2 regions of the Bacillus sp. JZ39 genome follow, and region 1 is predicted to be linked to the other one. Evidence: riboswitches for the same ligand, from Rfam matches in the RefSeq annotation. Region 1 holds a riboswitch; the other holds the start of a gene.
What was found. A riboswitch is a leader RNA that binds a small molecule or an ion and turns the genes downstream of it on or off. The one in region 1 is predicted to bind cyclic di-AMP.
Positions count from the first base shown of each region.

Region 2: linked by a shared signal. The riboswitch ahead of ktrA (potassium uptake protein KtrA) and the one ahead of kimA (potassium transporter KimA) in region 1 are both predicted to bind cyclic di-AMP.

Region 1 covers NZ_CP096389.1:474,181-478,123, reverse strand. Annotated here, with positions in the region: gene mutT (8-oxo-dGTP diphosphatase MutT) at 1-201, opposite strand, end outside; gene kimA (potassium transporter KimA) at 260-2,083, opposite strand; cyclic di-AMP (ydaO/yuaA leader) riboswitch at 2,276-2,419, opposite strand; gene M1D65_RS02390 (cellulose biosynthesis cyclic di-GMP-binding regulatory protein BcsB) at 2,555-3,943, opposite strand, start outside.
Region 2 covers NZ_CP096389.1:2,971,843-2,975,785, reverse strand. Annotated here, with positions in the region: gene M1D65_RS15330 (YiaA/YiaB family inner membrane protein) at 1-156, shown strand, start outside; gene ktrB (Ktr system potassium transporter KtrB) at 192-1,529, opposite strand; gene ktrA (potassium uptake protein KtrA) at 1,536-2,204, opposite strand; cyclic di-AMP (ydaO/yuaA leader) riboswitch at 2,277-2,425, opposite strand; gene bslA (biofilm surface layer hydrophobin BslA) at 2,570-3,115, opposite strand; gene gbsR (transcriptional regulator GbsR) at 3,313-3,855, opposite strand.

The sequences.
Region 1 (3,943 bases):
TTGGTAAACACCTATTTTCGCAGAAAGCGCTGCATTGTATCCCGTTTCTTCCAATACCTCCCGCACTGCCGCTTCCTCAGCCGATTCCCCGGGATCAACCTTGCCGCCCGGCAAATCCCATAGAGGGACATCTTTTCGTTTCACCAGCAGAATTTGCTGACTTTCGTTCAATACGATCACAAAAGCACCTTGTGTATACACCGCCATACCTCCTTTTCCCGCAAAAAAGGACCAAGGTAATTCCCTTGGTCCTAGAGCTTTACTTTTTAAAATGATACGGCAGTGTGGCAACCATTATGTCCTTTTTCCAGAACAGCCGGACTCTGAGGAGGAAGGCCGATTGGTTGTGAAGGATGGTGTGCCAGCGTTTTTTCGTTATAAATTGCGGAAACAGCACCATAACGGAAAACTGCTCCTTCTTCGCTTTTGCCTCAACTGTTTCCAAAAACTTATCAAACGGATGGACAAGGCTTCTGTACGAGGAGTGAAGCGTAACGAGACGCACGCCGTTATTAAGCTCTTCCCAGCGTTTTTCGAATTTCTTTTCCTGTTCTCTGTCAAATGACACGTGAACGGCGATCACTTGATCGGACAGTGATTTCGCATAGTGAATCGATTTTTGCACGACGGTGGTGACACCGGCCACAGGCACAATCACAACGGTGCCTTTGATTTCTTCCGGCTCTTTGTCTACGATGCGAAGCTGTTCACCAACCGCTGTATAGTGATTTTTAATCGCAAAAAACAGCAAAACGACGATAGGCATAAAGATTAACACAGGCCATACGACATTAAACTTCGTCACAAACAGAATGGATAGAACCATAAACGATATCAGAGCACCGCAGGAGTTGATCAGCATTTTTCCGATCCAGCCTTTTGGTTTTTGCTTGATCCATTTCATGCACATGCCGGTTTGTGAAAGCGTAAATGGAATAAATACGCCCACAGCATATAACGGGATTAAGTGCTCCGTCTGTCCTCCGAATAAGATAATGAGAACAATGGAGGCAAAGCCTAAAAAGATAATCCCATTTGAGAAGCCTAAGCGGTCGCCCCTGACTGTAAACATTCGCGGCATATACTGGTCTCTCGCCAGGTTGAAGGCAAGCTGCGGGAAGGCTGAAAATCCCGTATTTGCCGCAAGAACCAAAATAAGCGATGTGACACCTTGGATGACATAGTAGAACACATTCCGTCCGAAGGTTTCGGACGCAATTTGTGAAACCACTGTTTCATCAGGCTTCGGCGCCGTACCATACCCGTACGCGAGCACCGTGATGCCGGAGAACAGAATCGCCAGCAAAATCCCCATCATCGCAAGCGTTCTTGCCGCGTTTCGCGCAGGCGGGTTTTTGAATGCAGGAATCGCGTTAGAAATGGCCTCAACCCCGGTCAACGCTGAGCATCCGGAGGAAAAAGCCTTAAGCAGCAAAAACAGCGTAATGCCGGCTACAGGTGTGCCCAGCGGTGTATGATGGGCTGGCTGGTCTATTTGTCCTGTCATAAGTTTAAACAACCCGACTGCAATGAGAACCAAAAGCGCCACCACAAACAGATAAACCGGGTAGGCAAGAATGGATGCCGATTCCGAAAGACCGCGCAGGTTCAAAATCATAATCACTAACACGAGAAAAATAGCGATCGGCACATGATAATCATGCAATGCAGGAAAGGCTGACGTGATGGCGTCCGTGCCTGCGGAAATACTTACCGCTACTGTTAAAATATAATCAACAAGCAATGAACCGCCCGCAATCAATCCCGGTTTTTCACCGAGATTTTCTTTAGAAACGATATACGCCCCGCCGCCCTGCGGATAAGCGTAAATAATTTGCCTGTATGAAAGAATCAGTGCGAGCAGTAATATGAGAACGCCAACCGCAATCGGAATGGAGTACCAAAATGCGGCAGCACTGATTGTTGCCAAAATGATTAGAATTTGTTCTGTCCCATATGCAACAGATGACAGCGCATCTGAGGAAAGCATAGCCAAGGCTTTTAATTTCGTCAGTTTTTGCTCTCCAGCTGCTTGGGATTTTAGTGGTTTCCCAATCAAAAAACGTTTGATTGAATGATACATCGATGTCTTCCCCTTTTAATTTCTCATTTTTCAATTAAAACAATAAAACATCAGTGTCTTGCTCTCACATGTTGTTGATAGTCCTTTCTGCTATGATGTCTCTGTATGCGATTTGCATTCAAAAATGAACAACAAAAAACACAGAGGCAAACGGATGCCCCTGTGCCATAACATCGAACACAGGTTTCATTCATCTCCTCTCACGAACGCTTACGAGGTTAGCTGACGGATTCGGGCATATGAGAGTTAGCCCTACCTAAAAAGGATTCACCCCAACGGCAAAAAGCCGTTCTATTGGGTCCCCCGCTCTGATTTCAGATTAAGCGATTTGTTTTCTAAAAGAGATCATACTCCCGTTCCCGCACGTTGTAAAGAGGCTTATTGGCTGAGAGAAAAAAATAAAATGACAGGTTCCACAAATGGAATTTACTTACCAAAAATAAAAAAACAGAGGCTAAAATCGCCTCTGTTTTATTCTGTATCTGTCTTTCTTTTTCTGCGTCTTACGGCAATCCAAATGAACACTGCCGCAATCACCATAATGAGTGCCAGCACACCAATATACATCCATTTCTGGCTATGATCCTGTGTTAGTTGTTCTGCATCGGAACTGTTTGTTTCCGATTTGAGCTGCTGGTGGTTTGTAAACACCTGCTGGCTGTTTGTTTCATTAAGGACGGTTGCTGACTCATCGTTGCTGTTCAGATAACTGATGATCTCTTTTGTGACAGCCGCGCCATCTCCTTTTAACGGTGCAAAGACAGCCATTGTATAGCGTGAATCCCAAACCGATGCTTGGGTAAATACCACTTGTTTTGTCGTCTCATTCAGCATCTCGAAACCAGATACATCAAACGATCCGTTCTTTTCCTGCGGCACAAGCAGATCTGATGATTTCTCCTTCAGAAGAGAAAATTGATTGATCCCTCCTATGAAAATGAGGTTTCGTCCTTTCGCATCATTTGCTGTAACGTCAGATGATTTCTTTACCGTATATGAATGCTGTGCTTCGCTGCCAAAGGATTCCGTCACGAGAGAAAGCTCCTCTAGCTTCGATTGGCTTACGGTGTCAGGAAGCACGATTAACGTTGTTTGATCCTGGTTTCCGGCGTAAGGCAGCGGCCACTCTTGAAAATCCGCTGACGGAGACATGCCTTTGATGGCGTATGATAATGTACTGTTTTTATCGATAAAAACCCACTTTTCTTCATCAGTGGTGTTGCAAGGGTTGTTTTCCTTTAAACCGGTCGTGACGAACTGAATATCAATGTAGCGGTTTTTTTGCAGCAGCTTAGGGTCCACTTTCACTGTGACATGATAGAATCCGTTTTTATCTTCTTTTCCTAATTCATCAAGCCGGACCGAGTGCGGCTGGCCGTTGATCATCACTTTCAGTTCTGCGGCCTGAGAGGCTGACTCGTTTTCAGCCGTTGAGGCTTGAATCGTTTCAGACTTTTTCAGTTTAAGCGACAGCTTCGCCAATTGGTTTTCATCTAAAACAGCCGAAGCCGGATAAAAATAATGTGCTGAAGATGTTTTGTCGGCTCCAATTGTGATATCGCCCGCTCCAAAATTCTCAAGGGTCAGCTTATCGCTTTCTTTTTTTTCAGTCTGCTGAAGCTTGCTGATTGAAAGTGTATCGCCGCTGAGCTGGCCTGTATATGTCTGATCTGTCATCACGCTGATTTTTTTAGTGAGCGCGTCCTCGGACGCCGCTTGCGCAAACAGAACCGGCTGCTGTTTGCCCTCTGCTTTCAGCACCCGCTCCGCAAGCAGAAGGTTTTCTCCTTTTGCCTGTAGCCCGGCTTGTTTCAACAGGTTTTTCACTTTGCCGTTCCAATGCTTGTCCACGCCGATAAC
Region 2 (3,943 bases), 1.5 Mb from region 1:
CTGGAACTCAATGAAAAAGGTTATTACATCGCTGTTATGATACTTGTAGCAGTTGGTGCGATTCTTACACAAAAAGTGACCCGTGATAACGCGGAGGATAACGAAATCATCGCGGAACAGGAAAAAAGACAAAATCAATCTCATATCGAATCATAAAAAATCCGGCGACTGCACGCCGGATTTTTTTGATATCACCCTGTAAACACTTCGCCATCAGGATAACGGATATTTGATTGCTCTGTTTTTGCGAATGAAAACACGAACGTTAAAGGACCAATTCTTCCGATAAACATGATGACAATGATGATACACTTGCCAGCTGTTGTCAGTTCAGGAGTAAGCCCCATCGTAAGGCCGACAGTTCCGAATGCGGAAAAGGTTTCAAACACAATTTGAAGAAATGGCGCTTGTTCTGTGATCGTCAGGGCGAAAATCCCTAAAAACACGATGAACAAACTGGTGACGCTCACAGCTAAAGCTTTAATGATAATCGGATATTTGATGGAACGGCGGAAAATAACCGTTTCTTTTTTACCTCTCAAGTAAGCAATAACAGATGTTAAAATCACGATGAACGTAGTCAGCTTAATGCCGCTCGCCGTTGATGCGCTTCCTGCTCCGATAAACATCAATAATAAAGTAAATACAATTGTTCCTTCTCTCATGCTTCCGAAATCTAGAGAATTGAAGCCTGCGGTTCTCGGCGTCACTGCCTGAAAATAGGACGCCCACAGTTTATCCACTATATGCAGGTGGCCGAGCGTGCCGGGGTTGCTGTATTCTAAAATAAAGACCGTAAGCATAGCAATCGCATTCAACATCAGCGTTCCTGTAAGCATGAGCTTTGTATGTAAAGAAAAAGCTTTAAAACGCCGATTTTTCATCACATCAAACAGAACCGTAAATCCGATCCCTCCTGTAATAAATAAGAAAGTAATCACGAGGTTCACTGTAGGATCGCCAACGTAGCTCATCAAATTATCAGGCCACAACGAAAACCCGGCATTGTTAAAAGCAGATATTGCGTGAAACAAACTTGCAAACAAGCCGGATGACCAGCCGTATTGAGGTACAAGCCGGATGGATAAAATGAGTGCTGCTATCAATTCAATACTGATCGAAAACAGAAACAGGACTTTGACAAGGCCAATGACACCGCCGATTGTCGGCTGGTTTAAGGCTTCCTGGACGAGCATTCGTTCTTTTAAGCCGATTTTTTTTCCTAATATCATGACGATCAAGACCGCAAATGTCATAAATCCAAGCCCGCCAATCTGAATCAGCCCCATAATTACTGTTTGCCCGAATACCGTAAATTGAGTACCGGTATCGACAACAGCAAGCCCTGTAACAGTTGTAGCGGAAGCCGCAGTAAAAAGGGCATCTATCCACGACAATGGCTTCGTAGTGGAAATCGGAAGCATTAATAGGACAGCCCCGATGATAATGGTAAGGAAAAAACCAATGGCAAGCACTTGAGGCGGTGTAAACCGAACCCATTTGATCACTTTATCCTTTTGAAGTGTCACCTTTGTCTACATCCCTTCGTTTTCAAAACGTTTAATATCCTTTTTGTGGCCCATGATCACCAGGCAATCTTGCTCGTGAATGATGTCTTCAGGCGCGGGGGAAAGACAGATATCTCCATGATGTTTGATGGCCAGGATCGTGCAGCCGTACTTTGCTCTTACATTCAGGTCAATAATCGATTTTGAATCTAGCTTGCGCGTAGCCAGCAGCTCGACAATACTGTATTCATCAGATAGATCAATGTAATTCAAAACATTTTCGTCTGAAAGGCTTTGTGCGATTTTAACCCCCATATCTTTTTCAGGATGAATAATGCGGTCAGCGCCGATTTTTTCAAGCACCTTGTGATGATAATAGTTTTGAGCCTTTACCCAAATATTTGGAATATCAAGCTCCTTTAATAATAGGGTGGTCAGCGTACTCGCTTGAATATTTGCTCCGATGGCAACAATCACATATTCAAAATTGCGTATTCCTAATGAAAGCAATTCGTTTTCTTCGGTGGCGTTGGCAATTACCGCATGAGTGGCGTAAGAAGCATATGCATTGACCTTTTCTTCGTTGATATCAACCGCAAGGACCTCATGCCCCATTCTATGAAGTTCTTTACAAATGCTGCCGCCAAACCGGCCCAGCCCGATCACGGCAAATTGCTTATTTTTAATTCTTCCCAATGTTCATATCTCCCTTAGTGAATTAACGTTTTTGAAACAAAAAAGACCATTGCAAAGAATGGCCGATAATAGACCTCCTCTCTGTATACGCCTACGAGGTTAGCTGTCGGATTAGGGATTCAGAGTACCCCCTCTTACTTAGTAAGATTCACCCCAAGGCTGTTAATAAAACAGCCAATCGTTGGTTCCCCCGTTCGTGTTTGATTAAGCGGTAAAAGAGACTGTATGAAATTGAACACTCAAGAATTTACTCCTGTTTCTAGTGTTTGTCAATTTAAATTTTAAACCAGAAAAAAGATAACGGGGATTAGAGAAAAAGGGGAGGGTAAAACGCAAAAAAGACCGGCGTTAACCGGTCTTTTACATTAGTTGCAACCGCAAGGCTGAGTCGGAGGAGTGCTGCGCTTAGCCACGTCAATGCTGGCTTCTGCGTAAAATTTATTTCCGATGCTTAATGATTTATTCTCCGCACGGAAAGTATATGTACCAGCGGCAGGAAGTGTTTTGTTATTCAGTTTTAATTTGAATTCGCCAGCTCCTAACAAATCAAGTGCCAAAGGAACTCTTACTGTTTTCCCGTTATTGAGGATCTGTGTTGTACGCAAGGCATTTCCGTTCAATGTGTCTTTCGTGTTTGCAGTAAATCCGCTTGGCAATGTAAACTCCATAACGCCAAGGCTGAGAAGCGTGTTTGGACGGTAAGTCAATTCGATATCTGAGAAAGACCATTCCGTTTTGCTGGCGCCAGTGATTGTTGCGAACAATGAAGCTGTAGACTGTGTTCTCATAGTGGATTCAGTATGAGCTTTAGTTGATGTAGATTCAGCCGCGAAAGAAGCTGTAGGTGCAGAAACGAGTAACCCGAGACTTAATGCACTAATTGCCAAAGAAGATAATAATTTGCGTTTCATAACAAAATTCCCCCTAAAAAATGATAAATTAAACAGGCCTGCCCGCTTTTCACCTCCTCTGAAAGGCCAAATACAAATTTTACCTACATAAAATTACCATCAAATATTTTGGAAGTAAATGGGGTGTTTTTCCCGTATTTTTCAAATTTGTAGTAGTTACATCAAAAAAACGCCTGGTTTCCCAGGCGTTTTCTGCTTTACTTTGTTTCGATCGGTATAAATTTAAAAATTTCTCCGGTCTGCACCGATTCAGCAAGCCGTTTCAGCCAGTCATAGTAAGCTTTAGAGCTTTCCAGCTGATCATATAACTGCAGTGCTTCATTTTTGATATCCTCATCGAGATCTTCCTTGCTTAAAACCTTTTGTAAATCAGCTTGTGCTTCCTCGATCGCTGTTACATTCACTTGAACCTCCCGCTCCCATTTAGGTGGAAAGAAATTTGTGAAAAATTTAAAGAAATCCTTCTCAGCCACAAATGTATGCTTGCGGATGCCCCGGTGAAATGTTTTTTTCACTACATTTAAGTCTTGAAGCTTTTTGACGCCAGTGCTCATGCTTGGTTTGCTCATTTGCAACTCCTCACGCATTTCGTCAAGCGTCATCTCATCCCTCATATACATCGTCCCATATAAAATCCCGACACTGCGGGTAATTCCATAAAGATCCATCGTTTCAGCAATGGAGTCAATAACAAGATCCCGAGCCTGTTCTATAGCTGCAAATTCTGGATTTTCATCCATACTGACCCTCTTTTCCTTTAGAAAATTAAATTCGTTAAGTTATTTCTTTATGTTCTTTATCTTAACGAAACATGAGGAAAAGTCAAAA